One region of the Pseudomonas sp. HLS-6 TE3448 genome, then DNA from elsewhere that is predicted to be linked to it. Evidence: predicted binding sites of a transcription regulator. Region 1 holds the regulator's gene; each other region holds the start of a gene.
What was found. Region 1 encodes FliA, which starts transcription of late flagellar genes. Its sites were predicted from a motif close to CTAAAGTTTNNNNNNNNNNNGCCGNTAA; they were not measured.

Region 1 (10,199 bases):
ATGAACCCGATGTCCGGGATCAAGCGGATGTTCTCCATGCATGCGCTGACCGAGTTGCTCAAGGCGCTGGCCAAGTTCTTTGTGATCTTGCTGGTGGCCTTGGTGGTGCTGTCTTCAGATCGCGACGACCTGATTGCCATCGCGCATGAGCCGCTTGATCAGGCAATCATCCATAGCGTTCAGGTGGTGGGCTGGAGTGCCTTGTGGATGGCGGCGGGTTTGCTGCTGATCGCCGCCGTAGACGCGCCTTTGCAGCTTTGGCAGGCACACAAGAAGCTGTTGATGACCAAGCAGGAAGTGCGTGACGAGTACAAGGACAGTGAAGGTCGCCCCGAGGTCAAACAGCGCATTCGACAGACCCAGCGCGAGATGTCGCAGCGACGGATGATGGCGGCGATTCCCGAAGCCGATGTGGTCATCACCAACCCGACGCACTATGCCGTGGCGCTCAAGTACGACCCTGAAAAGGGCGGTGCGCCATTGCTGCTGGCCAAGGGCACTGACTTCATTGCGCTGAAGATTCGTGAAATCGCGGGTGAGCACAAGATCCAGATTCTTGAGTCGGCGGCGTTGGCGCGCTCGATCTACTACTCCACCGAGCTTGAGGAAGAAATCCCGGCGGGCCTGTACCTGGCGGTGGCCCAGGTGCTGGCCTATGTCTTCCAGGTCCGCCAGTACCGTGCTGGCAAAGGCAAGGCGCCTGACCCCCTCAAGGACGTACCGATTCCGCCGGATTTGCGTCGGGACTCCTGATCCTACCCTGATGTGGTGGCGTCCTGTGGCCAGCCGGCTTGCCTGCGATTACCGCACCGCATACGTTCTGATCCCCCTGAAAGCCTCTTATTGCGTGACAGACGCAAAGTTGGAAGGCTTCTTGCAAAGGCAGCGCCACGCGCCTTCGTGGCGTCAAAAGTTTGCTTGAGAGGAATACCGGTGGATCGCACTCAGTTAATCAACAGCGCCCGTAGCAACCTGGTCGGCCTTGGCCGAGGAAACCTGGGTGTGCCGCTGTTGCTGCTGGTGTTGCTGGCAATGATGATGTTGCCGATCCCGCCGTTCCTGCTCGACGTGTTCTTCACGTTCAACATTGCCCTGTCGATTGTGGTCCTGCTGGTGTGTGTCTACGCACTGCGCCCACTGGATTTTGCTGTTTTCCCGACCATTTTGCTGGTGGCGACGCTGCTACGGCTGGCGTTGAACGTAGCGTCGACGCGGGTAGTCATGCTCCATGGTCATGATGGTCACGCTGCGGCCGGTAAGGTGATTCAGGCCTTTGGTGAGGTGGTGATCGGCGGTAACTACGTGGTCGGTATCGTGGTCTTCGCCATCCTGATGATCATCAACTTCGTCGTGGTTACCAAGGGTGCAGGGCGTATCTCCGAAGTGAGTGCGCGGTTTACCCTCGACGCGATGCCGGGCAAGCAAATGGCAATCGACGCCGACCTCAACGCCGGCCTGATCGATCAGGCCCAGGCCAAGGCGCGCCGCTCCGAGGTGGCTCAGGAGGCTGAGTTCTATGGTTCCATGGACGGTGCCAGCAAGTTTGTGCGCGGTGACGCCATCGCCGGCCTGCTGATTCTGTTCATCAACCTGATCGGCGGTATGGCCGTCGGTATGTTCCAGCACAACATGACCTTCGCCGATGCGGGCAAGGTGTACGCCTTGTTGACCATTGGTGACGGTTTGGTGGCGCAGTTGCCATCGCTGCTGTTGTCCACCGCTGCGGCGATCATGGTGACGCGTGCCTCGGGTTCCGAGGACATGGGCAAGCAGATCAACCGACAGATGTTCGAGTCGCCGAAGGCCTTGGCGGTTTCGGCCGGGATCATGCTGGTCATGGGCCTGGTGCCGGGTATGCCGCACGTTGCCTTTATCGGCTTGGCGGCGCTGGCCGGTGGTGCCGCCTACATGGTGTGGCGCAAGCAGAATCAGGCCAAGCTCAAGGCGCAGGAAATGGCTCAGATGCAGCAAGACCTGCTGCCGTCTCCACAGCGAGCCATGGAAACCAAAGAGCTGGGCTGGGACGACGTCACGCCGATTGACATGATCGGCCTGGAAGTGGGCTATCGCCTGATTCCATTGGTCGACCGCAATCAGGGTGGGCAACTGTTGGCGCGGATCAAGGGCGTGCGCAAAAAGCTCTCCCAGGACCTCGGTTTCCTGATGCCGACGGTGCACATCCGCGACAACCTCGACCTTGCGCCAAGTGCCTACCGCCTGACGCTCATGGGGGTCATCCTGGCTGAGGCGGAAATCTATCCTGACCGGGAGCTCGCGATTAACCCGGGGCAGGTCTTTGGTACGCTCAATGGCATTGCCGCCAAGGACCCGGCCTTCGGCCTGGAGGCTGTGTGGATCGACGTTGGCCAGCGCAGCCAGGCCCAGTCGCTGGGTTACACCGTGGTCGATGCCAGCACCGTGGTTGCTACGCACTTGAACCAGATCCTGCACAAGCATTGCCATGAGCTGATCGGTCACGAAGAGGTTCAGCAGTTGCTGCAGGTATTGGCCAAGGGCTCGCCGAAACTGGCCGAGGAGTTGGTACCGGGCATCATGTCGCTGTCGGGGTTGCTCAAGGTGTTGCAGGCGCTGTTGTCCGAGCAGGTGCCCGTGCGTGACATCCGCAGCATTGCCGAAGCCATCGCGAACAACGCCGGGAAGAGTCAAGATACCGCCGCTTTGGTAGCCGCGGTGCGCGTCGGATTGTGTCGCGCCATCGTGCAAAGCATTGTCGGCACTGAGTCTGAGCTGCCAGTTATCACGCTTGAGCCAAGGTTGGAACAGATTTTGCTCAATAGTTTACAAAGGGCCGGGCAAGGTCAAGAAGAGGGCGTTCTTCTTGAGCCAAGCATGGCTGAAAAGCTTCAGCGTTCGTTAATCGAGGCTGCCCAGCGTCAAGAAATGCAAGGGCAACCAGCGATCTTGTTGGTCGCAGGGCCGATACGGGCAATGTTGTCGCGTTTTGGTCGCCTGGCAGTACCGAATTTGCATGTTTTGGCGTATCAGGAAATACCTGACAACAAGCAAGTCACCATCGTTGCCACAGTAGGCCCCAACGGCTGAGGTAGTGGGTTATGCAAGTTAAGCGTTTTTTCGCAGCCGATATGCGTCAGGCCATGAAGTTGGTTCGTGATGAGCTGGGGGCTGAGGCCGCCATCATCGGCAACCGACGGATTGCTGGCGGTGTCGAGCTGACGGCTGCGCTGGACTACAAGTTGTCTGCCTTGGCGCCACGTGTGCCCAACGTTGAGCTTGAAGATGAACTGCGCAAGACACAGTCGCGCATCGTAACTGCCCAAGCCGAATTGAGCAGCCGCGTCGAGGGTGATGAGACGGCGAATCGCCAGTTGTTCGCCGGCCTGCCACTGACTGCATCGGAGCCGCTGATCGAGCCGCATGTCGATGAGCCGGAGCGCCCTCGGGTCGCGCCAGCGCCTGCGGTAGATCAGCGCCTGTTTGACTCGATGCGTAACGAGCTGTCTGGTTTGCGTGAATTGCTGGAGGTGCAGCTGGGGTCGCTGGCGTGGACTCAACTGCAGGGCAGCAAGCCGCAGCAAGCGAGCCTCTGGCGCCGCCTGCAGCGTATTGGCTTGTCCGGACCGCTGTCGCGCGAGCTGCTTGACCTGACCGCCGAAATTGAAGAGCCACGCCATGCCTGGCGGATGTTGCTGGCCCACCTGGCGCGGATGATCAGCGTACCGGAAGTCGATCCGATCGAAGAGGGCGGCGTGATCGCCATGGTCGGCCCGGCGGGTATGGGCAAGACCACTACGCTGGCGAAGTTGGCAGCCCGCTACGTGCTCAAGTACGGCGCGCAGAACCTGGCCCTGGTGAGCATGGACAGTTTCCGCATCGGTGCCCAGGAACAACTGAAGACGCTCGGGCGTATCCTCAATGTTTCGGTCACCCATGTCGATCCGGGGCAGTCCTTGGGGCAGGCGTTGGAGCCCTTGCTGCGCAAGCGCGTGGTGCTGATCGATACCGCAGGTTTGCAGGCCAGTGATCCGGCCCTGCGCATGCAGTTGGAGACGCTGGCCGGTCGCGGTATCCAGGCGAAGAACTACCTGGTGCTGGCGACGACCAGCCAGAAACAGGTGCTGACGGCGGCCTACCACAGCTACAAGCGCTGCGGGCTGGCCGGTTGCATCCTGACTAAACTTGATGAAACCGCCAGCCTCGGTGAAGTGTTGAGCCTGGCGATCAGTCATGAATTGCCGGTGGCCTATCTGACCGATGGGCCGCGCATTCCGGATGACTTGCACGTGCCGCGCCGCCACCAGTTGGTCAGCCGCGCGGTCAGTGTGCAAATGCAGGACGAACCCAGCGAGGAGGCCATGGCCGATATGTTCGCTGATCTCTATCACGGCCCGAAGCGTGTTGGCTGAGGTGCCGGTGAAGACGTTGCAAAGTATCTACATCAATGGTCTGCCAGGCATTTTTCAGGTGTTTGAAAGTGCAGCCAGTCATGTGGCCTCGGTCTAAGCAAGACAAGGTAAAGAACAAACATGGGTAGCATGCATCCCGTACAGGTGATCGCCGTGACCGGCGGCAAAGGTGGCGTTGGCAAGACTAACGTGTCAGTGAACTTGTCACTGGCGTTGGCCGAGCTCGGCCGTCGCGTCATGCTGTTGGACGCCGACCTGGGCCTGGCTAACGTCGACGTGTTGCTGGGCCTCACGCCCAAGCGAACCCTGGCCGACGTTATCGAAGGGCACTGCGAGCTGCGCGACGTGCTGCTGCAGGGGCCGGGCGGTGTGCGCATCGTGCCTGCCGCTTCGGGTACGCAAAGCATGGTTCACCTGGCGCCCGCTCAGCATGCCGGCCTGATTCAGGCGTTCAGCGATATCGGCGACAACCTCGATGTGCTGGTGATCGACACTGCTGCGGGTATTGGTGACTCGGTGGTCAGCTTCGTTCGAGCAGCCCAGGAAGTGTTGCTGGTGGTCTGTGACGAGCCGACCTCGATTACCGACGCCTATGCGTTGATCAAGCTGCTTAACCGTGATTACGGCATGAACCGCTTCCGCGTGCTGGCGAACATGGCGCAAAGCCCTCAGGAAGGGCGCAATCTGTTCGCTAAGTTGACCAAGGTCACGGATCGCTTCCTCGATGTCGCCCTACAATACGTCGGTGCAGTGCCGTATGACGAGTGCGTGCGTAAAGCCGTGCAGAAGCAGCGAGCGGTCTATGAAGCCTTTCCGCGTTCCAAGTGCGCGCTGGCGTTCAAGGCCATCGCACAGAAGGTCGATAGCTGGCCGCTGCCAGCCAACCCGCGCGGCCATCTGGAGTTCTTCGTCGAGCGTCTGGTGCAGCCGACCAGTGTGGGGCCTGCTCTATGAGTGCCAGCGGTTTCCGGATGTACAGCAAGGCTTCGCGCGACGCGCAGTATGAGTTGGTCGAACGCTACGCGCCGCTGGTCAAGCGCATCGCTTACCACCTGTTGGCGCGTTTGCCCGCCAGTGTTCAGGTTGAAGACCTGATTCAGGCCGGCATGATCGGTTTGCTTGAGGTGGCGAACAAGTATGACTCAAGCAAAGGTGCCAGTTTTGAGACCTATGCCGGTATTCGCATCCGCGGTGCGATGCTGGATGAGGTGCGCAAGGGGGATTGGGCGCCGCGTTCGGTTCATCGCAATACCCGCATGGTCAGTGATGCAATTCGCGCTGTTGAAGCAAAAACAGGTCGTGACGCTAAAGATCATGAAGTTGCTGCCGAACTTCAATTGAGTCTCGATGATTATTACGGGATTTTGAATGACACCTTGGGCAGTCGCCTGTTCAGCTTCGACGACCTGTTGCAGGACGGCGAGCATGAAGGGCTGCACGAGGACGGCGCCAGCGCCCAGGTCGAGCCTTCGCGCGATCTGGAAGACGAGCGCTTTCAGGCAGCGTTGGCAGATGCGATTGCCAACTTGCCTGAGCGTGAGCGGCTGGTGCTGGCGTTGTATTACGACGAAGAGCTGAACCTCAAGGAAATCGGCGAGGTGCTTGGGGTCAGTGAGTCGCGGGTCAGCCAGTTGCACAGCCAGTGTGCTGCACGCTTGCGTGGGCGGCTGGGAGAATGGCGCGCGCGTTGATTGCTGGGTTTCATGCAGTCGTGAAAATGTTGTGCCGGATTTGATTGAGTGCGCGTTCAGCGCTGAGCGCGTTAAAGACTGCTTGGAGGTCTAATTGGACAAGAACATGAAAATCCTCATCGTTGACGATTTTTCGACGATGCGGCGGATCATCAAGAACCTGTTGCGTGACCTGGGCTTCACCAATACCCAGGAAGCGGACGACGGCGTCACTGCACTGCCAATGCTGCACAGCGGCAACTTCGATTTCCTGGTAACGGACTGGAACATGCCTGGCATGTCCGGCATCGACCTGCTGCGTACTGTGCGCGCTGACGAACGCCTGAAACACCTGCCGGTGCTGATGGTAACGGCAGAGGCCAAGCGTGATCAGATCATTGAGGCGGCTCAGGCTGGCGTTAATGGTTACGTGGTAAAACCATTCACGGCTCAGGTGTTGAAAGAAAAGATCGAGAAGATCTTCGAGCGCGTCAATAGCTGAGGTACGCCACGGGGGCGCTTATGGAGCATAAACAATCGTCGTTGGGCGACTTCGAGTCGACACTGAAGAAACATGCCAACGAGCTTGTCGAGAGCCTTGAACGAGGTAAATTCGGCGACGCGGTACAACTGATCCATCAGCTGAACCAGACCCGTGATCGTGGCCTGTATCAGGAAGTCGGCAAGCTCACCCGCGAGTTGCATAGTGCGATCGTCAGTTTTCATATTGACCCGCAGATGCCGCAGGCTGAGGAAGTGTCGCAGATCACCGATGCCACCGAGCGCTTGTCCTATGTGGTCAAGCTCACCGAGGGCGCGGCTAACCGGACCATGGACCTGGTCGAGCAAAGTACGCCGGTGCTTCAAGAATTGAGTGCCGAGGCAAGTACCTTGAGTGCCGACTGGCAGCGTTTCATGCGTCGAGAAGTGGCTGCGCCGGAGTTTCGCGAGCTGGCGCGTCGCGTTGACAGTTTTCTGACGCGCAGCGAGGCCGGCACCCGTGAAGTGGCAGGCCACCTCAATGACATTCTGTTGGCTCAGGACTACCAAGACCTGACCGGCCAGGTGATCAAGCGCGTCACGCAACTGGTTACCGAAGTAGAAAGCAATCTGCTCAAGCTCGTATTGATGGCCAGTCAGGTCGACCGCTTTGCCGGTATTGAACATGACCACCAGCAGCTACGTGCTGAAAAAGATCAAGAAAAACATCCGACTCGGGGTGAAGGTCCGCAGATTCATGCCGATAAGCGTGAAGACGTCGTGTCCGGTCAGGACGATGTCGACGATCTGTTGTCCAGCCTGGGTTTTTAGGGAGCACGTTTAATGAGCTTCGGCGCCGATGAAGAAATCCTCCAGGATTTCCTGGTAGAAGCCGGCGAAATTCTTGAGCAACTGTCCGAGCAATTGGTCGAGCTGGAAAGCCGGCCTGATGATGCGGATCTGCTCAATGCAATCTTTCGCGGCTTTCACACTGTAAAAGGGGGCGCCGGCTTCCTCCAGCTCAATGAGCTGGTGGAGTGCTGCCATATTGCCGAGAACGTGTTCGACATTCTGCGCAAGGGCGAGCGTCGCGTGGACTCCGAGCTGATGGACGTGGTCCTGGAAGCCCTGGACACGGTCAACAGCATGTTCGGCCAGGTCCGCGAGCGCAGCGATGTGACGCCGGCCACGCCAGAGCTGCTGGCTGCGCTGGCACGCCTGGCTGAGCCGGCTTCGGCCCAGCAGGCTGCTGCACCCGAGCCTGAGCCTGAACCGGTTGCCGAGGCGCCCGCTGAGCAAGCGTCTGGCGACATTACCGACACGGAGTTCGAGCAACTGCTCGACTCGCTCAACGCCGTCAAGGCCGAGGCCGAGGCGCCTGCCGCTCCGGCAGCTGCGGCGGGTGATGAAATCACCGATGCCGAATTTGAGTCATTGCTCGACCAACTGCACGGCAAAGGCCAGTTTGCTGCCGACAGCCTTCCCACACCTGCTGCGCCTGCGTCGGCAGCGGTTGTCGAGGCAGGTACTGAAGCCAGCAACGAAATTACCGACGACGAATTTGAAGCGCTGCTGGACCAGCTTCATGGCAAGGGTACCTTTGCTGTGGATGCACTGCCGGCCGCGGCTGTCGAGCCCGCTGCTACCGAAGCGTCGGGCGACCATATTTCCGAGCACGAGTTCGAAGCGTTGCTCGATCAGATCCACGGCAAAGGTAAATTTGCCGAGGGCGCAGCAGCAACGGCCTCGGTCGCAGAAGCAGCAGTAGCCAAGCCTGCGGCCAAGCCCGCGCCCGCTGTGGCTCCTGCACCTGCTCCCGTCGCCAAGCCTGCTGCAGCGGCAGCACCTGCGCGTCAGGCCGCTCCGGCGTCAGCCGACAAGCATGCCGCCAGCGAAGCCGAAACCACGGTGCGCGTCGATACCGCCCGCCTCGATGAGATCATGAACATGGTCGGCGAGCTGGTACTGGTGCGTAACCGTCTGGTTCGCCTGGGCTTGAACAGCGGCGATGAGGCCATGTCCAAGGCGGTGTCGAACCTTGACGTGGTCACCGCTGACCTGCAGACCGCGGTCATGAAGACCCGCATGCAGCCGATCAAGAAGGTTTTCGGGCGCTTCCCGCGCCTGGTTCGTGACCTGGCGCGCCAGTTGAAGAAAGAGATCAACCTGGAGCTGGTGGGCGAAGAGACCGACCTGGACAAAAACCTGGTCGAGGCCTTGGCCGACCCGCTGGTTCACTTGGTGCGCAACGCTGTCGACCACGGTGTCGAAACACCGGAAGAGCGTGAAGCCGCAGGCAAATCGCGTGGTGGCAAGGTCGTATTGTCGGCTGAGCAGGAAGGTGACCACATCCTCTTGTCGATCTCTGACGACGGCAAGGGCATGGACCCCAACGTGCTGCGCGCCAAGGCGGTGGAAAAGGGCCTGATGGACAAGGATGCAGCCGATCGCCTGAGCGAGTCGGACTGCTACAACCTGATCTTCGCCCCGGGCTTTTCCACCAAGACCGAGATCTCCGATGTGTCTGGCCGTGGTGTCGGCATGGACGTGGTGAAAACCAAGATCTCCCAGCTCAACGGCTCGATCAACATCTACTCGGCCAAGGGCCAGGGTTCGAAGATCGTGATCAAGGTGCCGTTGACCCTGGCGATCATGCCGACGCTGATGGTCATGCTGGGCAATCAGGCGTTCGCGTTCCCGTTGGTCAACGTCAACGAAATTTTCCACCTCGACCTGTCGCGTACCAACGTGGTTGACGGCCAGGAAGTGGTGATCGTACGCGACAAGGCGTTGCCACTGTTTTACCTCAAGCGCTGGTTGGTCAGCTCTGCCGCTCATGAAGAGCAGCACGAGGGCCATGTGGTGATCCTCTCGGTGGGCACTCAGCGGATCGGCTTCGTCGTCGATCAACTGGTCGGCCAGGAAGAGGTGGTCATCAAGCCGCTGGGCAAGATGCTGCAAGGCACCCCTGGGATGTCGGGCGCCACCATTACCGGTGACGGGCGCATTGCGCTGATCCTCGACGTTCCGAGCATGCTCAAGCGTTACGCTGCCCGGCGTATTTGATCCCGGTGGCGCGGTCTTTCGACCGCGCCCCGTAATGGAGTGTTTATGGCAGTCAAGGTCCTGGTGGTGGATGATTCCGGTTTCTTCCGCCGCCGTGTCTCGGAAATTCTTTCAGCGGACCCGACTATCCAGGTCGTGGGCACCGCGACCAACGGCAAGGAAGCGATCGACCAAGCACTGTCGCTCAAGCCTGATGTGATCACCATGGACTATGAAATGCCCATGATGGATGGCATCACTGCCGTTCGGCACATCATGCAGCGTTGCCCGACGCCGGTGTTGATGTTCTCCTCGCTGACCCATGAAGGTGCTCGCGTTACCCTTGATGCACTGGATGCCGGTGCGGTGGATTACCTGCCGAAGAACTTCGAGGACATCTCGCGCAACCCGGAAAAGGTCAAGCAACTGCTGTGCGAAAAGGTTCATACCATTTCCCGCAGTAACCGCCGCTTCAGCAGTTTCGCCACGCCAGCACCGGCTCCAGCGCCCAGCGCCCAGCACAGTGTCAGCAGCATGGCGTCGCCAAGCCTCTCGCGCCCTGCGCCTGTTAGTGCGCCAGTACGTGCTGCCGCACCCAGCTCGCCTGCCCCCAAGCGCA
Region 2 (10,199 bases), 2.0 Mb from region 1:
CGCACCGGGTCGTCATCCAGGGCGATGAAGGCGAGCTGCTCCTGGCGCAGGAAGCGTCCGATCGACTGGCCAACCCGGCCATAACCGCAAATCAGTACGTGGCCGCTCAGGGCCGCGCTCTGTGCGCCGATTTCTTCCAGTTGAACTTCCTGGTTGGGTTTGCGGTGCAGGCGTGCGGCGATAGAGGGCGCCGCGCGCAGCAGCAGGGGGGTGACCAGCATCGAGCAGAACGTTGCCGCCAGCAGCAGGTCGCCGAGCGCCTCGGGCAGCAGTTTGTTGTGTTGCATCTGGGCCATGAGGGCGAAACAGAATTCACCGCCCTGGGCCAGTGCCAGGCCGCTGCGCCATGCGGTCTCGCTGTCGCTGCCACGAACGCGAACCAGGGCAGCCACCACCGCGCCCTTGATAACCAGCAGGGCCAGGGTCAAGGCGAGGATCTCCAGGCCATGGCTGGCGAACAGTTGCAGGTCGATCAGCATGCCGATACTGACGAAAAACAGCCCCAGCAGGATGTCGCGGAAGGGGCGAATGTCCGCCTCGATCTGATGGCGATAATGGCTTTCACCCAGCAGCATGCCGGCCAGGAACGCGCCCAGTGCCGGAGACAGGCCCAGCAGGTGTGTCAGCCAGGCCGTCAGCAGCACGATGACCAGCGCCAACAGAACGAACAGTTCCGCCGAATGAGAGTTGGCCACTTCGTGGAACAGTCGGGGCAGCAACCAGCGGCTGGCCATCAGCAGGCCGACGAAGAGGATGACCGTCTTGCCCAGCGTGAGTGGCAGTGCGAAGTACCACGCCTGGCCGCTTTGCCCGGCAAACACCGGTACCAGGGTCAGCAGTAGAACCGCCACGACATCCTGGAACAGCAATACACCGATCGCGTTCTGCCCGTGGCTGCTGAAAATTTCCCCGAGGCTGGTCAGCTCCTTGCTGACGATCGCGGTGGACGACAGCGCCAGGCCACCCCCCAGCAGCAATGCTGCGTTGGTCGGCATGCCGAGCAGGGCGAGTAGCCCGGCCAGTACAAATGTGGAGCAAATGACCTGCAGGCTGCCGAGGCCGAACACCACTTTGCGCAGCGCCATCATTTTCGACAGGGAAAATTCCAGGCCGAGGGAAAACAGCAGGAATACCACGCCCATTTCGGCAAGGTCTGGCAGTTCTTCGCTTTCATTGACCCAGTCCAGCGCGGTTGGGCCAACGAACAGGCCAACGCAGAGATAGCCGAGCACAGGTGGTAGCTGTACGCGGCGGAAGATGGCAATGACGACCAGCGATGACGCCAGAATGATCAGCAGGTTTGCAAACACAACATACTCCATGTACGAAAACAGCAAAAAAACACAAAAGCATAGCGCCAGGTGCTGCGTGGCTCCTTGATTCGAATCAGTATCGCAGGCGTCAGGGATGGCGTGGGGCAAGTGCCTCGACGGCCTTGTACCCTCGACCTAAAATACCCATTCATTCTTTTTATCGGTAACTGTCAATGCTTCCTGAATGCCAGCTGTTCGGCACCCTGGGATGTCACTTGTGTGAAGTGGCAGAAGCCCTGTTGATGCCGTTTGTCGAGCATGGCCTGTTGGTCGAACTGGTGGATATTGCCGAGGACGAGATGCAGGTCGAGCGTTATGGGCTGCGAATTCCCGTGCTGCGTCGTTGCGACAGCGGTGCCGAGTTGAATTGGCCTTTTGATGCCGAGCAGGTCGTCGCCTTTCTGCGCTGATGTCGTTTCTTCCCGGTGGCTTTTTCCTGGCGCACACCGGGCCTGGACGGGTTCACACTCTACTCCGTTGCCTCGGGAGCGGCAGCGTGTGTGACCTATTCAGCCAAAGGAGTGGCATCCATGAACCTTTCCAAACACTTCACCCTGTCCGAGATGACCGCGTCTCGGACCGCCAGTCGCCTGGGTATTGATAACACCCCGAACGATGAGGCTTTGCTCAATCTCAAGCGCCTTTGCGCCACGCTGGAGCAGGTGCGCAGCCTGGTTGGTCGGCCCGTGCTGGTCAGCAGCGGTTACCGTTCACCCGCACTCAATCGCGCAGTGGGTGGCTCGCCCAAGAGTACGCACAGGCTGGGGTTGGCGGCAGACATCAGTGTTGCGGGCATGGCTCCGCTGGAGCTGGCGCAGTTGATAGCGCAAAGCACGCTGGCGTTTGATCAACTGATACTGGAGTTCGACAGCTGGGTGCACCTGGGGTTATCGGCCTCTGCCGAGCGCCGGCAGATCCTGACGATTCGCAAGGGCACCGGTTACCTGCCTGGCCTGCAGTAAGTGAGGTGCTGTCATTGACGGCGTGCAGGTCACTCAATATGCTGTATATAGATACAGTATTTGCGGGCGGTTACGCCCAAGGACTCGAAACATGGTCAACGTCGAACAACTGAAGTACACCGTCAATCGCATGTCGGTCGAGATGGTCAGTGAGGCGGTGCTTGAACTGCGCCTTGACGGGCTTGTGCTTGAGGGCAAGACACCCTTCAACAAACTGCACTTCAACACCTGCTTCGCTGAAATAGAAGCCTTGTTTCAGCGTGCCGGCTATCACCGCCCATTGGATGTGGTCGGTTATCAGGGGTTGCTGTATGCGCTGTATGACCCTACGCGCTGGGACGCCGTCGATGTACTGCGCTGGCTCAAGGAGTTCACCGAAGCGGCAGCGGTTCAGGCTGGCTGAGCTGGGTGCCATGCGGGATAATGGTCGGCCATTATCCTCTGGGTGTTCCCATGGCCTTCGCTTCATTCGATCCGGCACAGCATCAAGCCAGCACCGTCTGTCTCCCTCCAGGTGCCTGGTTAACGGTACTGGACTGCCTGTGTGATCACTTCAAGGCCATCGGACGTGAACAATGGCTTGACCGTATTGCCCGGGGCCGTGTGCTGGATGCTCAGGGTGCACCGATCCCGGTCGACCTGCCCTATCGCCAGGGGCTGCGCATCCATTACTTTCGTGAAGTACCTAACGAAAAACCGATTCTCGTGCAGGAAACCCTGGTGCATGTGGATGAGCACCTGGTGGTGGCCGACAAACCGCATTTCTTGCCGGTAACGCCCACGGGCGAGTATGTCGAGCAGACCCTGCTGCGGCGGCTGATCCGTCGTCTGGATAACCCGAACCTGGTGCCGTTGCATCGCATCGATCGGCACACCGCAGGCCTGGTGCTGTTTTCTGCCAATCCACAGAGCCGTTCCGCTTATCAATCATTGTTTCCCAATCGGCAGATCGACAAGCGTTATCAGGCTATTGCCCCTGCCTTGCCCGCACTGGCGTTCCCCTTGGTGCATAAAAGCCGCCTGGTCAGCGGGGAGCCATTTTTCCGCATGCAGGAAGTAGACGGGGTCAGTAACAGCGAGACGCTGGCCGACGTGTTGGAAAAAAATGGCGAGTTCTGGCGGTATGGCCTGTCGCCAGTGACCGGCAAGACGCATCAGTTGCGCGTGCACATGACTGCGCTGGGGGCGAGCATCTGTAACGATCCTTTCTACCCCGAGGTGCGTCACGAGGACGACGATTACAGCAAGCCGCTGAAACTGCTGGCGCATAGCCTGCGTTTCAAGGACCCGTTAAGTGGTGAAGAGCGCTACTTCGAGAGCGAGCTGACGCTCGACTGGTAGGTGGGGTGTCGGCGCACAGCCTTGTGGCTGTGCGCCTGACCGGTTCAGCGGTTGAAGCGTTCGACCAGCGAGTACTGGCTGGTGGCGGTGCGAGTCAACTCTTCGCTAAGCAGGGCAGAGTGCTGGGCCTGCTCGGAGGTTTGATCGGCCAGTTGAGCAATGGTGCTGATATTGCGGCTGATCTCATCGGCCACGGCAGTCTGCTCTTCGGTGGCGGCAGCGATCTGGGTGGTCATGTCGGTGATGTTGGCCACCGCTTCGCTGATACCCAGCAGTGCCTGGTCGGCTTCCATGACCCGAGCCACGCCTTCTTCGGCCTGACGATGGCCCGCTTCCATGGTCTGTACGGCGTTGCTGGCAGTTTGCTGCAGCTTGGCGATCAGCCCGTGGATCTGGCCGGTCGATTCGCTGGTGCGTTGTGCCAGTTGACGAACTTCATCCGCGACGACCGCGAAGCCACGGCCCATTTCGCCGGCACGGGCAGCCTCGATTGCAGCGTTCAGTGCCAGCAGGTTGGTCTGGTCGGCGATGCCTTTGATCACATCCACCACGCCGCCGATTTCGTCACTGTCACGTGCCAGTTGCGTCACGGTCTGCCCGGTTTCGCCGACGGCCTGGGACAGGCGCTGGATGGCCTCGCGGGTTTCCCCGGCGATATCCCGGCCGCGTCCAGTCAGGCGATTGGCTTCCTGGGTGGCATCGGCGGTGCGTTGAACGTGGTTGGCCACTTCTTGAGTGGTGGCGGCCATCTGGTTGACGGCAGCGGCGACCTGTTCGGTTTCAACGCGTTGGCGCTCCAGCCCCGAGGAGCTGTTATGCGCCAGGGTGTCGGATTGACGCGCCTGTTCGTTCAGGTGTTCAGCGGTGTCCTGTAGGCGGGTCAGGCAGGTCTTGAGGCGTGCATCCTGGCTGAGCATGGCCATTTCCAGGCGGCCCTGAACACCACGGCTGTCGCTGTACATTTGGGCGATCAGCGGGTCAGAGGTGGTCTGCTCGGCCAGACGCAGCAGGCGCTTGAGGCCGCGTTGTTGCCAGGTCAGGCCCATCAGGCCCAGTGGCACTGACAAGCCAGCGGCCAGGGCAAAGCCCCACGAATGGCCGAGCCAGTTACCGATCAGGAAACCGATCTGGCTGACCAGAATGAACGGTAGCCAGTCCTGCAGCACCGGCAGCCACTTGTCACGCTTTGGAATAGCCGACTTGCCCTGGTTGATTCGCTCGTACAACCCTTGGGCGCGGCGTATTTGTTCAGCCGTCGGTTTTACCCGCACGGACTCGTAGCCGACGACCTGATTGTTTTCAAAAACAGGAGTCACGTAGGCGTTGACCCAGTAGTGATCACCGTTCTTGCAGCGGTTCTTGACGATACCCATCCATGGCAGACCCTGTTTCAGGGTGCCCCACATGTGAGCAAATACCGCCGGCGGCACGTCCGGATGGCGAACCAGGTTGTGTGGGGCGCGCAACAGCTCCTCTCGCGAGAAACCGCTGATTTCGACGAAGGCATCGTTGCAGTAGGTAATCAGACCTTTGGCATCGGTAGTCGAAATCAAACGTTGTTGATCTGGAAACGTCCGTTCGCGCTGGGTAATCGGCTGGTTATTACGCATTAGCTGTTCAATCCGGAAGGCTTTCGAGGGGTATCGGCAGCGAGTTGTTTTTATTGAGTCGATTTTTGCAGCCATTGATCGAGCGCAGGGTTTTCAATCATGACCTGAGTTATGCGAAAAAGCTGCAGCTTTCAGAGAATTGCAAGCATTCTTTCATGCTTTTGACATAAAAGTCAGCAACTGACCAGTCGTTCACACTTTGGCTCATTTATTCAGCATTGGGTAGGTGAACAAACTGAAATGCAGCAGGTTCAGGGTGAAGTGGCTGACAACTGCTGCCAGCAGCCCGCCATGGCGGTAAACCAGGCCGTAACCTGCGCCTGCAATGCTTGCCAGTACCACCCATTGCCAACCGCCACCGAGGTGGGCCAGGCCGAATACGCCTGCGGCCAACAGCAGCGCCAGGCGCTGGCCATGCTCACGGTGCCTGAGCAGGTGTTGCAGGCCACCCTGAATGTACCCGCGAAACAGCACTTCTTCGGTCAGGCTCACCAGCAGCAGGTTGTTGGCCAGCCATAGCCAGCCCTGTGTTGGCCATTTCGGTGCCCAGGCGACCATGCCGAGCAATTGTGCACTGCCCAGGCAGGCCATGGCGGTCATGGCGGTCATGGTTGCAATCATGGGGACGCTGGTGGAGGTGTTGCGTGTGCCGGCCAGCATCCACGGGCAAGCCAGCAGTATCCAGAACGCGATCAGCGGCTTATCCAGGTTCAGGTACATCGAGTAGGGTGCTGCGTCGGTACTCAAGCGTTGCGCGTCGATGACTTTGGCGCTGTTGAAGCCTGGAAGCCAATGCAGGGCCAGCCCCGCCGCGAGCAGCACGAACAGCCCATGGCCGCAGGCCTTCAACCCGTTGCTGCGAGGTCGTTGCACAAGCGCTGCCGCACACAGCAGCAGGATTAACCCGGGTAGGGCGGCACGTGTCAGTTGGCCCTGGCTCAGCGCGAAGGCGTAACCGAGGCAGAGCAGGGCAAGGGCAACCCCACGAGGTGATGGCATATCGATTACCTTACGGTGAAGTCCGCGATGTTGGACTTGAACCGCACGGTAAAAGACACGCCTTTTTACGGGGCAACGACGATGGCCGCAGGGCCATCCATCAGGTCCCCTTGCCGGCGATCAACTGCCGCAGCACGTAGTGCAGGATGCCGCCTGCCTTGAAGTACTCCACTTCGTTCAGGGTGTCGATGCGGCACAAGACCTCCAGGCTATCCTCGCGACCGTTGTCCCGGGTGATACGCAGGCGCAGCGCCATTCCCGGTGAAAGGAAGGCCCCGCTCAGGCCAAGGATATCGATACGCTCATCCCCCTTGAAGGCCAGGGTCTTGCGATTTTGTCCGGGCCTGAATTGCAGGGGCAGTACACCCATGCCCACCAGGTTGGAGCGGTGGATACGCTCGAAGCTTTCCGCCAGTACCGCTTTGACGCCCAGCAGATTGGTGCCCTTGGCAGCCCAGTCGCGGCTGGACCCGGTGCCATACTCTTGGCCAGCGATCACCACCAGTGGCGTGCCGTCGGTGCGGTAGCGCATGGCGGCATCGTAGATCGACAGTTTCTCGCCGCTGGGAATATGCACGGTGTTGCCGCCTTCTTCGCCACCGAGCATTTCGTTGCGGATACGGATATTGGCGAAGGTGCCGCGCATCATCACTTCATGGTTGCCGCGACGTGAGCCGTAGGAGTTGAAGTCCGGCGGGGCCACGCCCTTGTCGCGCAGGTAACGCCCGGCCGGGCTGTCAGCCTTGATGTTGCCGGCTGGCGAGATATGGTCGGTGGTCACCGAGTCACCCAGCAATGCCAGGATGCGTGCGCCGTGAATGTCTTGAATCTGTGGCAGCGGGCCAGTGATGTCATCGAAGAACGGTGGGTGCTGAATATAGGTCGAGTCGTTCTGCCACGCGTAGGTGGCAGCCTGCGGTACCTCGATGGCTTGCCATTGGGCATCTCCTGCAAAGACTTCGGCATACTCTTTATGGAACATCGCCGTATCTACGCAGGCCACGGCCATGGCAATTTCCTGTTGGCTGGGCCAGATGTCGCGCAGGTAGACGGGTTGGCCGTCCCGGCCAGTGCCCAGCGGTTCTTTGCTCAGGTCGATACGTACGCTGCCGGCCAGGGCGTAGGCCACCACCAGCGGCGGCGAAGCCAACCAGTTGGTTTTCACCATAGGGTGCACACGGCCTTCAAAGTTGCGGTTGCCGGAGAGTACCGACGCTACGGTCAGGTCATGCTCGGTGATCGCCTTTTCGACGGGCGCGTCCAGAGGGCCGGAGTTACCGATGCAGGTGGTACAGCCATAGCCCACCAGGTCGAAGCCAAGGTCGTTCAGGTAGGGGGTCAGGCCTGCTGCCTGGTAATAGTCGGTCACCACTTTTGAGCCGGGTGCCAGCGAGCTCTTCACCCAGGGTTTGCGTTGCAAGCCTTTCTCCACGGCTTTTTTGGCCACCAGCCCGGCAGCCATCATTACGCTGGGGTTGGAGGTGTTGGTGCAGGAGGTTATGGCGGCGATGACCACCGCCCCCTCTTGCAGAGCCGGATAATCGCTGCCAGTAGTCACCCCGCCATTACGCGCGCTCGCCTTGGGTTGCAGGCTCATGAAGTCATCGAAGGCTTGGCGGACCTGCGAAAGCGCCACGCGGTCCTGCGGGCGTTTCGGGCCTGCAAGGCTGGCTTCGACGCTGTTCAGGTCCAGTGCCAGGGTGTCGGTAAAGGCGGGCGCATGGCCGGGCGGGCGCCATAGGCCTTGCGCTTTGCAATAGGCCTCGACCCGTTTCACGGTTGCCTCGGGCCGACCCGACAGGCGCAGGTAATCCAGGGTGATGTCGTCGACCGGGAAGAAGCCGCAGGTGGCACCGTATTCCGGGGCCATGTTGGCGATCGTGGCGCGGTCTGCCAAAGGCAGGTCGGCCAGGCCGTCGCCATAGAACTCAACGAATTTGCCGACCACGCCTTTCTTGCGCAGCATCTGGGTGACGGTCAACACCAGGTCGGTGGCCGTGATGCCCTCGCGCAGTTTGCCGGTCAATTGGAAACCGATCACTTCGGGGATCAGCATGGAAATTGGCTGGCCGAGCATGGCTGCCTCTGCTTCGATGCCGCCCACTCCCCAACCCAGCACGCCCAGGCCGTTGATCATGGTGGTGTGCGAATCAGTGCCAACCAGTGTGTCGGGGAAGGCGTAGGTACGGCCGTCTTCCTCGCGGGTCCAGACGGTCTGCCCCAGGTACTCGAGGTTGACCTGATGGCAAATGCCGGTACCTGGCGGTACCACGCGGAAATTGTCGAACGCGTTTTGCCCCCAGCGCAGAAAGGCATAGCGCTCGCCATTGCGCTGCATTTCGATGTCGACGTTTTCACTGAAAGCCTGCTGGCTGGCGTAGCGGTCGACCATCACTGAGTGGTCGATCACCAGGTCCACCGGTGACAGCGGGTTGATGCGCTGAGGGTCTCCCCCGGCCTTGGCCATGGCAGCGCGCATGGCTGCCAGGTCGACCACTGCGGGTACCCCGGTGAAATCCTGCATCAGTACCCGCGCCGGGCGGTACTGGATTTCGCGGTCGGACCGGCGATTTTCAAGCCATTTGGCCAGGGCGTACAGGTCGCTGCTGGTGACTGTCTTGCCGTCCTCCCAGCGCAACAGGTTTTCCAGCAGCACCTTGAGCGACAGGGGCAGTGCGCTCAGGTCGCCCAGGCTGCGGGCTGCCTCGGGCAGGCTGTAATAGTGATAGAGGCGGTTGCCTACCGTCAGGGTCTTGAGGGTATTCAGGCTGTCGAGCGAGGGCATGGGTCAACTCCTTCTGGGCCGGTGATCGGCAATCGCCCTGCGGTCGCCGAACTCACCGTCAAGGTGTCGGTCCGCAACGCACGGACCTGGCTGAAGGGTCAGGTTAGACCTGATTGCCGGGCCCGGCTAAATACTGGACCGGCGGGACGTGTCACTGGTTCCTAAACTCCTTTATCATTCGCCGATTTGCCGCCGTTGCGCCGTGCGCTCGGCCAGGGTCTGCTGCGTGTGCTGCCGACCGTCCTGGAGTGATTGATGAATACCCTGTTTATGCATTGCCGACCCGGTTTCGAGGGCGAAGTCTGTTCCGAAATCGCCGAGCATGCCGCGCGGCTGAATGTGGCCGGTTATGCCAAGGCCAAACCGCAAAGCGCGTGCGCCGAGTTCATTTGCAACGACGCCGAAGGTGCCGAGCGGTTGATGCGTGAACTGCGCTTCTCGCAGTTGATTTTCCCTCGGCAATGGGCCCGTGGCAGTTTTGTCGAACTGCCTGAAACCGACCGGATCAGCGTGCTGCTGGAGACCCTGGCCGAGTACCCGGTGTGCGGCAGCCTCTGGCTGGAGGTCATGGACAGTAACGACGGCAAGGAACTGTCGACGTTCTGCCGCAAGTTCGAGGGGCCGCTGCGCAAGGCGTTGCTCAACGCTGGCCGGCTGGTGGACGACGCTGCCAAGCCGCGCTTGCTGCTGACCTTTGTCAGTGGCCGGCGGGTGTTTGTCGGGTTGGCAGCGGCGGACAATTCGGCCATGTGGCCGATGGGGATCCCGCGGCTGAAATTCCCGCGTGAAGCCCCAAGCCGCTCAACCCTGAAGCTGGAAGAAGCCTGGCACCACTTTATTCCACGCGATCAATGGCCGCAGCGCCTGTCTGAAGACATGACCGGGGTCGACCTGGGTGCCGCACCGGGTGGCTGGACCTATCAACTGGTCAAGCGCGGTATGCTGGTGACGGCTATCGACAATGGGCCAATGGCTGAAAGCTTGATGGATACCGGGCTGGTCCAGCACTTGATGGCCGATGGTTTTACCTACAAGCCCAAGCAGACCGTAGACTGGATGGTCTGTGACATCGTCGAGAAGCCGGCGCGTAGTGCAGCACTGCTGGAAACCTGGCTGGGCGAGGGCCTGTGCCGCGAAGCGGTGGTCAACCTGAAATTGCCGATGAAGCAGCGCTATGCCGAGGTTCGGC
Region 3 (10,199 bases), 1.0 Mb from region 1:
TATGTCTATGCCAACGAGCTGGAAGTCGTCGATGGCAAGGTCACCGGTGTGGCGGTAGAGCCGATTGTCGATGCACAGCGCAAGGCTGATCTGCTGACCGAGCTGGCACGCAAGGAAGGGTTGCAGATGGAGCAAACCATTGCCGTGGGCGATGGTGCCAATGACCTGCCAATGCTGGCCATTGCAGGGCTGGGTGTTGCGTTCCGGGCCAAACCGTTGGTCAAGCAGTCGGCCAAACAGGCGATTTCGACATTGGGCCTGGATGGTGTGTTGTACCTGCTGGGCATGCGTGACCGCCACGGTCGTGGCTGATCACGCTGCTTGCTAGCCCCGTATGACATGCGCCCCGGCCTGGGGCGCATGTCTGTCAGGAGCGTCAGGCTTGTGCAGGCAGTGCCAGGCCTTGGCCCATTCGTACAGCAGAACCTGCTGTCAGCTCTTCAGCCCATTTCACTTGATCCTGACCGAACAGCACGATAGCGGTCGAACCCAGTTTGAAACGTCCCAGCTCCGCACCCTTTTCTAGGTGGATCGGCGCACGGGCGGCGTCGTCGTAGCGGAAGGTTTTCAGCTCGCGCTTTGGCGGAGTCACCAGGCCTGCCCAAACGGTTTCGATCGATGCCACGATCATTGCACCCACCAGCACCACGGCCATCGGGCCACGTTCGGTGTCGAACAGGCAGACCACGCGTTCGTTACGGGCAAACAGCTCCGGTACGTTTTCGGCGGTAGTCTGGTTGACCGAGAACAGGCGACCCGGAACGTAGACCATTTCGCGCAGTGTGCCGGCCAGTGGCATGTGCACGCGATGGTAGTCTTTCGGCGACAGGTAGATGGTGGCGAACTGGCCGCCCATGAACGGCGCAGCAAGTGCTGGATCGCCGCCCAGTAGTTCCAGGGCGCTGAAGCTGTGGCCCTTGGCCTGGAAAATGCGTCCGTGCTCGATAGGGCCGAGCTGGCTCACTGCACCGTCGGCTGGGCAGAGAATCGCTCCCGGGGTTGTGTCCAGCGAGCGTGCATCCGGTTTCAGCGCACGGGTGAAGAAGGCGTTGAAGTGCTCGTAGGCGGTCACGTCTTCGACCAGCGCTTCACTCATGTTGACCTGGTAGCGTTTGGCGAACCATTGGGTGAACGCATTCTTGAACCAGCGCACGCGGCACTCGGCAATACAGCCTGCCAGGCGCGAAAGCAGGTGATGCGGCAGCAGGTACTGACTGATGATGAACAAGCGGGATTTCATTGGGTTTCCTTAAACTTCTACAGGCGTGTCCGGATGGTTGCCCCATTCGCCCCACGAGCCGGCATATGCCTTGACCCGCGGGTAGCCGAGGGCCTTGGCCACCAGGTAGGTAAAGCCGGAGCGGTGGTGTGTCTGGCAGTGGGTAACCACTTCCTTGTCTTTGCTGATGCCCAGTTGCTCGAGGATCTGTGGCATGTCTTTGCGGATACGCAGGGCGTTGTCGGTGTCCATGCCCTTGGTCCACTCGAAATTGACCGCACCGGGGATATGTCCGCCCTTGGCGGCGAGGACTTTTTCACCGCTGTATTCCAGCTGGCTGCGCGCATCCCAGATCGCCAGGTCGGCAGCGCCGAGGCGGCTTTGCAGGTATTCGCGGGTGGCCGTCGGTGCGTCGTTCAGGCTCAGGCTGACCGGGCCGCCTGCGGTGGCCGGTACATCGGTGGACAGGGCCAGGCCTGCGCCATGCCAGGCATGCAGGCCACCATCCAGGTAGTGGTAGCGTGTGTGGCCGATTACGTCCAGCAGCCAGATGAAGCGCCCGGCCCAACCGCCACCTTCGTCGTCATACACGACATAGACGGCATTGGGGTTATGCCCGAGCTCGCCGAACAGTTTTTCCAGGTCAGCTTTGGCCGGCAGCAAGCCTGGCGCTGGAGGCTGACCCAATTGCGTGCGCTTGGGATCAACGAAGCGCGCCCCCGGGATATGTCCACTGCCGTAGCGGTTGACGCTGGTCAGATCGACCAGAATCAGCTCCGGGGCCTCAAGGCGAGCCTGCAGGTCAGCGGGCTCGATCACCAGGGGCAAGCCAGAAAAGTCAGTCATCCAGGGTCTCCACGTCGAAAGAGAGGGGGCGATTGTAGCGCATGGGTCAGGCACTGCGATTGCTGAAGTTGTTCAGGGCGCGTTCGATGCATTGCGCGGTCTTGCCGAAGGCTTGCACGCTGATTTCCGAGAAGGGCGCGCCGCCTTGGTCGGCCACCAGCAGCATGACGACCCGGCCATGGCTCGACAGCGAGCGCAACAGCAGGTGACTGCCCTTGAACAGGCTGCGCAGGCTGGCCGGCAACAGTGCAGAAAACTGTGCGTTGTTTTCCGGGGTCAGGCGCAGTTGGGCTGACTGAGCCAGCAGGCGTTGCAGCACTTTGCTCTGATCGATCTGCAGGTTCAGGCTGGCAGCCTCTTTGGCCAGGCCGGCAATTTGATGAACGCGCAGGTGGGTCAGGTTCTTGTCGGTCATCAGTAGCATCACCCGCTGCATGCCGCAGGCGAGCAGCGCGTCCCGGGCGTGAGTCGTCAGGTGCATGGCGTTGGTGAAGGGGCTGGGCTCGGCCAGCAGTTCGGCGCAGTACTTGCGCCAGGCACCCAGTGCCTCGGTTGACGGCGGCGCCGCTGGTAACAGGCCGCGCGGGATCCGGCGTGCCTCCCACGGCCAGATCAATGCTTCTGCCGGGTGGAACAGGTCGGCGTCTGCATGGCTGCGGGCACTGCTGGCGGCGTGTTGGTGAATCTGCTGCTGTACCGCGTCGAGAGGTTCTTGCAAGTACAGGCTGATCAGGTACTCCCAGCGAACGTTGTGCGGGCTGGTCCAGGCCACCTGGGCCGACAACGCCAAACCATTGGCCAGCAGCACCGTGTTGGCGGGCTGGTTGAACCAGCGTCGCAAGCCGGGATCATCGTCCAGTTGCTGTTGTTGATGCAGCGGGTCGTCATCACGCGCAATGTGGGTGACCTTGGCCAGCAGCTCGCGCTCCTCTTGCAGCAAGTGATAGCCCTGAGTGACCCAGTTTGGCAGGCGCCAATGATTGGCCAGGGCCTGGAAGATGGCGAGCAGGCGCACACCGAACAACTCGTGCTCAACGGCTGTTGATGACTCGCTCTTGTGGACAACCCGCACTTCCCATTCTTCAAGCAACTTGGGGTAAGTGATTGCCAGAGGCCAGAGCGGTGACAGGAACAGCAGGCTGCCCCAGTGGATTTCCTGCCACAGTCGTGCCAGTCGATTGGCGAACAGGCCATTGGCTTGCGTGCAGGCATGCTGGCTGACCATCTGCAACTGCCGCAGGGGTTGCGGGATCTGCGCCTGATCCAGGGTGGGCAAGCGCTCAAGCAGTTCTTCGGTACGCTTGAGGCCCAACCTGTTCAGGGCGATTTCCAGGCTCTCGGCCGGTTCACTCATGCTCGAATGAGTGTGTTGATTGGCCTCGCGGATCACGCTCAGCACCAGCGCTGGGCTGCCCTGCATCAGCTCGGCAATGTCACGTAGCGAGCTTCGGTTGTCGCTGATCGCCGCACGAACCCGTGCATGGCTGTCGCGGGGTACCGGAAGGCGAGCGCTGTCTAGAAGCCTGACCCAGGCATCGAGTGTTTTGGGGATTTTATTTGGCACGATAGTTTCATTAGGCATGCTGTAGGGCGCCTGAACTGGCTTTTCGCCTTGACTGGCTATAGTCTGGCGCAGAAGTGCCGATAAGTAGAAGAAGAGTTTTCGAGCTTCCGCCCCCCCGACCCTGACCACGACAGTAAGTGCTTTAAACTATGGCTAAAATTATCGGCATCATCGTCGTATTCGCGAGTGTGCTTGGCGGATATGTGCTTTCTCACGGCAAAATCGCTGCGTTGATTCAGCCTTTCGAAGTGCTGATCATCGGGGGTGCTGCATTCGGTGCGTTTTTGCAGGCCAACCCTGGCCATATGACCATGCACGTGGTCAAAAAATCGTTGCAGATGTTCAGCACGCGTTTCACGCACACCTTTTATATCGAGGTGTTGGGCCTGGTCTACGAGATCCTCAACAAGAGCCGTCGTGAAGGCATGATGGCGATTGAAGCCGATATCGAAGACGCAGCGGCCAGCCCGATTTTTGCCAAGTACCCGGCTGTGCTCAAGGATGAACGCATGACCGCGTACATCTGCGACTACCTGCGCATCATGTCTACCGGCAATATGGCTCCCCACGAGCTGGAAGGCCTGTTCGACATGGAATTGCTGAGCCTTAAGGAAGAGCTTGAGCACCCGTCGCACGCGGTGACAGGTATTGCCGACGGTATGCCGGGTTTCGGTATCGTGGCTGCCGTACTGGGTATCGTGGTGACCATGGCCTCGCTGGGTGATGGCGATCAGAAATCCATCGGTCTGCACGTGGGTGCGGCGCTGGTCGGTACCTTCTTCGGTATTCTCGCGGCCTATGGTTTCTTCGGTCCACTGGCCAATACGCTGCGTCATGACGCCCGTGAAGAACTCAATGTCTACGAGGCCATCAAGGCTTCGCTGGTCGCCTCGGCGTCGGGCATGCCGCCATCGCTGGCTGTAGAGTTCGGTCGCAAGGTGCTGTTCCCGTCGCATCGTCCGAGCTTCGCTGAGCTGGAACAAGCGGTTCGCGGTCGCTAAGCCATGGAGAACAATCAGCCCATTATCGTCAAGCGCGTCAAACGCTTTGACGCTGGCCATCACGGTGGCGCCTGGAAGATTGCGTTCGCCGACTTCGCGACGGCGATGATGGCGTTCTTTCTGGTGCTCTGGCTGATGTCGACGGCCACGCCGGAACAGAAGCTTGCCATCGCTGGCTACTTCAAGGACCCGATAGGGTTCTCTGAAAGTGGTACGCCGTACATTATCGACTTGGGCGGTTCGCCTCAGTTGGCCCCCGAAAAGACCATCAACCCTGAGGTGAAGTCCGAGCCGACGCCTGACACCAGCATCCAGCTGGATAAGGACAAGGTCGAAACCATGGCCGAACAGGTTGAGCGTGAGCGTCTGGAGCTGTTGCTGCAGGAACTGCAAAACAAGGTCGAAGAAAACCCGCAGCTACAGAAGTTCAAGGATCAGATCCTCTTCGAGATTACGCAGGACGGCCTGCGTATCCAGATCATGGACGCGGAAAACCGGCCGATGTTCGATTTGGGCAGTGCGCGCTTGCAGCCCTATTTCGAAGATATCCTGCTGGCCATGGCCGATACCATCAAGGCTGTGCCGAACAAGATCAGCATCAGTGGTCACACGGATGCCAAGCCGTTCGCCGGTATGGGTGATTTCGGTAACTGGGAGCTCTCTGCCAACCGCGCCAACGCCGCTCGGCGTGCGCTGGTGGCGGGTGGTTACCCGGACACCCAGGTCGCTCGGGTAGTGGGCTATGCGTCGTCGTCGCTGTTTGATCGCGCTAACCCGTTCAATCCGGTTAACCGTCGTATCGACATCATCGTGCTGACCAAGAAGGCCCAGCGTGCGATGGAGGGTGAGCAGGCGCCTGCCGCGCCGGATGGCACTCAGCCAGGTGGCGCACCGGCTTCGCCGGGCGGTTCCAGCGGTGTAACTGCGCCAGAGCCCGAGCCCATGCAGCCACGCGAACTGCGCCAGAAGCTGAATATCTTCGAGGATGGTGTGCTGAGGATGGACGAGCCTGGCAAGCGTTAAGTGCAAGGCACTCAAAACGCCCGCGCAGAGCGATCTGCGCGGGCGTTTTGCTGTGTGCTGACGGGCTCGTTATTGCTCAGTAGCTGTCTTGCGGCAAGCTGGCAATGATCGAGCGGTAGCTGTTCATGCGCTGCTGCTGGATGCGCCCGTCTTCCAGTGCCTTGAGCAGGGCGCAGCCGGGTTCGCGATCATGCTTGCAGTCGCGGAAGCGGCAGGTACCGAGCAGGTCATTGAACTCTATAAAGCCCGACTCGACATCAGCGCGGCTGACATGGCCCAGGCCGAACTCACGGATACCCGGTGAGTCGATCAGTTCGCCACCCCCGGGGAAGTGGAAGAGGCGGGCGGTCGTCGTGGTATGAGTGCCTTGGCCTGACCATTCGGACAGTGCGCCGACACGGGTTTGCACCTCGGGTAGCAGGCTGTTGACCAGCGATGACTTGCCCACCCCCGACTGGCCGACGAACACACTGATATGGCCGTCGAGTTGGTGCTGCAACTGTTGCATGCCGTCGCCATGGTGGGCCGAAACCTCCAGCAGCGGGTAGCCCAGTTGCCGGTACACCGCCAGCAGTGCATTGAGTGCCGGTGCGTTCTGTTCGTCGATCAGGTCGGCCTTGTTCAGCAGGAGCAAGGGGCGAATGCCGGCGTGTTCGGCGGCTACCAGGTAGCGGTCGATCAGGTTGGCATGCGGTTCGGGCATCGGTGCGAAGACGATCACGATCAGGTCGACGTTGGCCGCCACAGGTTTCAGCTGGCCGCGCGAGTCTGGGCGGCACAGTTCGGTGCTGCGCGGCATCTGCGCCACGATAACGCCAATGCCCTGGTTGCCTGCGCGCCAGACGACGCGGTCGCCGGTTACCAGTGCAGGCAGATTCGCGCGCAGGTGGCAACGAAAGACCTGGCCGACCTGTTCGCCGTCCTGGGCCTCGACTTCAACTTGTACGCCAAAGTGGGCGATTACCAGGCCCAGTTGCTCGGGCCCCAAGTCGCCACCTTCGAGTACCTCCATGGCCTGTTGTTCGCGTTTGGCGGCGCGTGCAGCGCGTTCGCCCTGGATTTTTTCGATACGCCAGTTCTGGCGACGATTGAGCTGGCGTTTGGCCATGAAGGTTCCGTGCGGGAGGCAATATTAAATCGGTCTGGAGTTTAGCATGCTCCACTAGGCTAAACTGCGTAGCTACGTTGAGGAGCACACTGTATGCAGAACCCCCAGAACCTGATCTGGATCGATCTGGAAATGACCGGTCTGGACCCTGATCATGATGTCATCATCGAGATGGCCACGATTGTCACCGACAGTGACCTGAATACCCTGGCTGAAGGGCCGGTCATCGCGATCCATCACAGCGATGAGGTGCTGGCGCGCATGGATGAGTGGAACACTCGCACCCACGGCGCTTCGGGCCTGACCCAGCGCGTACGGGAGAGCAAGGTCGACATGGCCGCCGCCGAAGCACAGACCTTGGCCTTCCTCGAGCAGTGGGTGCCGAAGGGCAAGTCGCCGATCTGTGGCAACAGCATCTGTCAGGACCGCCGCTTCCTCTACCGCCACATGCGTGAGCTGGAAAACTATTTCCACTACCGTAATCTGGACGTCTCAACGCTCAAGGAGCTGGCTGCACGCTGGGCGCCTGAGGTCCGCGACAGTTTCAAGAAAGGTGGAACCCATCTGGCACTGGACGACATCCGCGAATCCATTGCCGAGCTGCGTCACTACCGCGAGCACTTCATCAAGTTCTGATGCGGTGCGCACCCGGGGTGTGCGGATTATCCTCCGTGCGCCCCCTTTTGGTGCCGCGGGCAACTGGGTAGACTGCGCGCCCCTTTGCTCGGATCTGCACCATGTTGTTGATGCTCTACTTGATTGCAATCACCGCTGAAGCCATGACGGGTGCGTTGTCGGCCGGTCGTCGCGGCATGGATTGGTTCGGCGTGGTGCTGATCGCCTGCATTACCGCACTGGGCGGCGGCTCGGTGCGGGATGTACTGCTGGGGCATTACCCGCTGACTTGGGTCAAGCACCCCGAGTACCTGGTGCTGACCAGTGTTGCGGCGCTGGTCACTATCTTCATTGCCCCCTTGATGCGCCACCTGCGTTCGCTGTTCCTGGTGCTTGATGCGCTGGGGTTGGTGGCCTTCACCCTGATTGGCTGCATGACCGCGCTGGAAATGGGTCAGAGCTTTTTGGTTGCATCGATCAGTGGGGTCATTACCGGGGTCTTCGGCGGCATCCTGCGCGACATCTTCTGCAACGACATCCCACTGATATTCCGTCGTGAGCTCTATGCCAGCGTCTCTTTCGCCGCGGCCTGGTGCTACCTGGCCTGTGTTGCGCTGGAGTTGCCAGGCGAGCAGGCCATTTTGCTCACCTTGTTCGGCGGCTTCCTGTTGCGCCTATTGGCCATTCGTTTTCATTGGGAAATGCCCAAGTTCCATTACAACGACGAGCAATGATCAAACCGACAGGGGTGACAACCGCTCGGCATGTTGCCTTAGTGCCCACTCGACGTGCTCGCGTACCAGATCGGAAGGGTAGTCGCGACGCGCCTTGAGGGCTTCCAGCACGGGAATGCTCGAGGGTGCGTTGCCCAGGCCCACGGCAAGGTTGCGCAGCCAGCGCTCATAGCCGGCCCGGCGCAACGGCGAGCCCTCGGTGCTGGCCAGGAATTTTTCTTCATCCCAGAGAAACAGTTCGGCCAACTCGGCGTTGTCCAGGTTGTGTCGAGGCTTGAAGTCGCGCTCTTCGGTTGGGCGAGCAAAGCGGTTCCAGGGGCAGACAATCTGGCAGTCGTCGCAACCGAATACCCGGTTGCCAATGAGGGCGCGCAGGTCTTCGGGGATGGCGTTTTTCAGCTCGATGGTCAGGTAGGAAATGCAGCGTCGGGCATCCAGTACATAGGGGCCGACGAAGGCTTTGGTCGGGCAGATATCCAGGCAGGCACTGCAGCGACCACAATGCTCGCTGGCCTGTGCCGGGTCGACGGGCAGTGGAATGTCGACGAACAGTTCGGCAAGGAAGAAGTAGCTGCCGGCCTTGCGGTTCAGCAGCAGGGTGTTTTTGCCGATCCAGCCGAGTCCGGCCTGCTCGGCGATGGCTTTTTCCAGCACAGGGGCACTGTCGACAAAGGCGCGAAAGCCAAAGGGGCCAATAGCCTGCTGGACACGCTCGGCCAGTTGCTGAACGCGCTTGCGGACCAGCTTGTGATAGTCGCGGCCCAGGGCGTAGCGGGAAATGTACGCTTTTTCGGGTTGTGCCAGGCGTTGTGCCATCTGGGTGTCGCCCGGCAGGTAGTCCATGCGCAGCGAAACCACCCTAAGCGTACCGGGTACCAGTTCCTCAGGGTGCGAGCGCTTGCTGCCGTGGGCGCCCATGTAGTCCATCTCGCCGTGGTAACCGGCTTCAAGCCAGCGCTCCAGGTGTTTTTCATGCTCGCCAAGTGCCACCCCGGCGATGCCGACATGGGCAAAGCCAAGCTCGCGGCCCCATTCCTTGATGGATTGGGCCAGGGCGGGAAGATCAGTGACAGGAACAGGCATGCTAAACAAGGCAATCAGGACTCAGGTGCGTATAATTCTGCCAGACATCGGAGCCCAGTACGCATGCCGCATACCAAACACATCGCAAAAGACGTGCTGACGCTTGAGGGCGACAGCCTGCCGTTGCTGGCAGCACGACCCGTTGATGCACATAAGGGCCAGTTTGGTCATGTGCTGGTAATCGGCGGGGATCGCGGCACCGGCGGTGCCGGGCTTCTGGCGGCAGAGGCTGCCCTGCGCTGTGGTGCCGGGCTGGTTTCACTGGCGACCCGTGGTGAACACCTGGCTGCAGCGCAGGCGCGGTTGCCGGAAGTGATGAGCCTGGGTGTGCAGTCGGCCAACCAGTTGATGGCGCCGTTGTCACGTGCCTCGGTGTTGGTGGTGGGGCCAGGTCTGGGGCAGGCGGCTTGGGGTCGTAGCTTGTTGTCAGCCCTTGTTGATGTGGGGTTGCCGCAGGTGTGGGATGCCGATGCGTTGAACCTGTTGGCGCGCTCGCCCTTGTCGGTGCCCGCCCATAGCATTCTGACCCCGCATCCGGGTGAGGCCGCACGTTTGCTGGGTATCGCCACCGAAGCGGTGCAGGCGGATCGGGCCGGGGCGGCGCGCAAGCTGGCGCGCAAATATGCGGCGGTGTGCATTCTCAAGGGCGCCGGCAGCCTGGTTGCTGCTCCGGATGGTCATCTGGCCCTGTGTCAGCATGGGCATCCGGCCATGGCGACAGCAGGCTTGGGTGATGTGCTCAGTGGTGTGCTGGGGGCACTGCTGGCGCAGGGAATGGCACCATGGCAGGCCGCCTGTCTTGGTGTTTGGTTGCATGCCCGTGCCGGAGAGCGGCAGGGTGAAAAAGGGCGTGGCCTGGCGGCCAGTGACCTGATTCCAGAGATTCGTCAGTTGTTGGAGGAGCATTCAGCGTGTCAGGTGTAACCCTGTTTATGGCCGATGAGCAGGCCATGGTCGATTTCGGCGCACGTATTGCCGAAGTGACTGAAGGTCGTGGCGTGATCTT

Region 2: AB7M23_RS22280 (methyl-accepting chemotaxis protein) is a predicted target of FliA. The motif match lies at 5,257-5,284, and genes of this name have one in related genera.
Region 3: motA (flagellar motor stator protein MotA) is a predicted target of FliA. The motif match lies at 3,686-3,713, and genes of this name have one in related genera.

What each region holds. Positions count from the first base shown of each region.
Region 1 covers NZ_JBRJIO010000001.1:2,894,349-2,904,547, forward strand. Annotated here, with positions in the region: gene flhB (flagellar biosynthesis protein FlhB) at 1-753, shown strand, start outside; gene flhA (flagellar biosynthesis protein FlhA) at 934-3,063, shown strand; gene flhF (flagellar biosynthesis protein FlhF) at 3,075-4,385, shown strand; gene fleN (flagellar synthesis regulator FleN) at 4,506-5,339, shown strand; gene fliA (RNA polymerase sigma factor FliA) at 5,336-6,076, shown strand; gene AB7M23_RS13480 (chemotaxis response regulator CheY) at 6,183-6,557, shown strand; gene AB7M23_RS13485 (protein phosphatase CheZ) at 6,578-7,366, shown strand; gene AB7M23_RS13490 (chemotaxis protein CheA) at 7,379-9,601, shown strand; gene AB7M23_RS13495 (protein-glutamate methylesterase/protein-glutamine glutaminase) at 9,647-10,199, shown strand, end outside.
Region 2 covers NZ_JBRJIO010000001.1:4,844,593-4,854,791, reverse strand. Annotated here, with positions in the region: gene AB7M23_RS22305 (cation:proton antiporter) at 1-1,310, opposite strand, end outside; gene AB7M23_RS22300 (glutaredoxin family protein) at 1,487-1,723, shown strand; gene AB7M23_RS22295 (D-Ala-D-Ala carboxypeptidase family metallohydrolase) at 1,844-2,275, shown strand; gene AB7M23_RS22290 (transcriptional regulator) at 2,367-2,678, shown strand; gene AB7M23_RS22285 (pseudouridine synthase) at 2,729-3,616, shown strand; gene AB7M23_RS22280 (methyl-accepting chemotaxis protein) at 3,661-5,226, opposite strand; gene AB7M23_RS22275 (CPBP family intramembrane glutamic endopeptidase) at 5,431-6,225, opposite strand; gene acnA (aconitate hydratase AcnA) at 6,326-9,010, opposite strand; gene rlmM (23S rRNA (cytidine(2498)-2'-O)-methyltransferase RlmM) at 9,266-10,199, shown strand, end outside.
Region 3 covers NZ_JBRJIO010000001.1:1,865,809-1,876,007, forward strand. Annotated here, with positions in the region: gene serB (phosphoserine phosphatase SerB) at 1-312, shown strand, start outside; gene asd (archaetidylserine decarboxylase) at 377-1,240, opposite strand; gene AB7M23_RS08645 (rhodanese-like domain-containing protein) at 1,250-2,065, opposite strand; gene AB7M23_RS08650 (HDOD domain-containing protein) at 2,112-3,647, opposite strand; gene motA (flagellar motor stator protein MotA) at 3,779-4,630, shown strand; gene motB (flagellar motor protein MotB) at 4,634-5,653, shown strand; gene rsgA (small ribosomal subunit biogenesis GTPase RsgA) at 5,730-6,761, opposite strand; gene orn (oligoribonuclease) at 6,855-7,397, shown strand; gene AB7M23_RS08675 (trimeric intracellular cation channel family protein) at 7,499-8,110, shown strand; gene queG (tRNA epoxyqueuosine(34) reductase QueG) at 8,111-9,193, opposite strand; gene AB7M23_RS08685 (NAD(P)H-hydrate dehydratase) at 9,257-10,117, shown strand; gene tsaE (tRNA (adenosine(37)-N6)-threonylcarbamoyltransferase complex ATPase subunit type 1 TsaE) at 10,105-10,199, shown strand, end outside.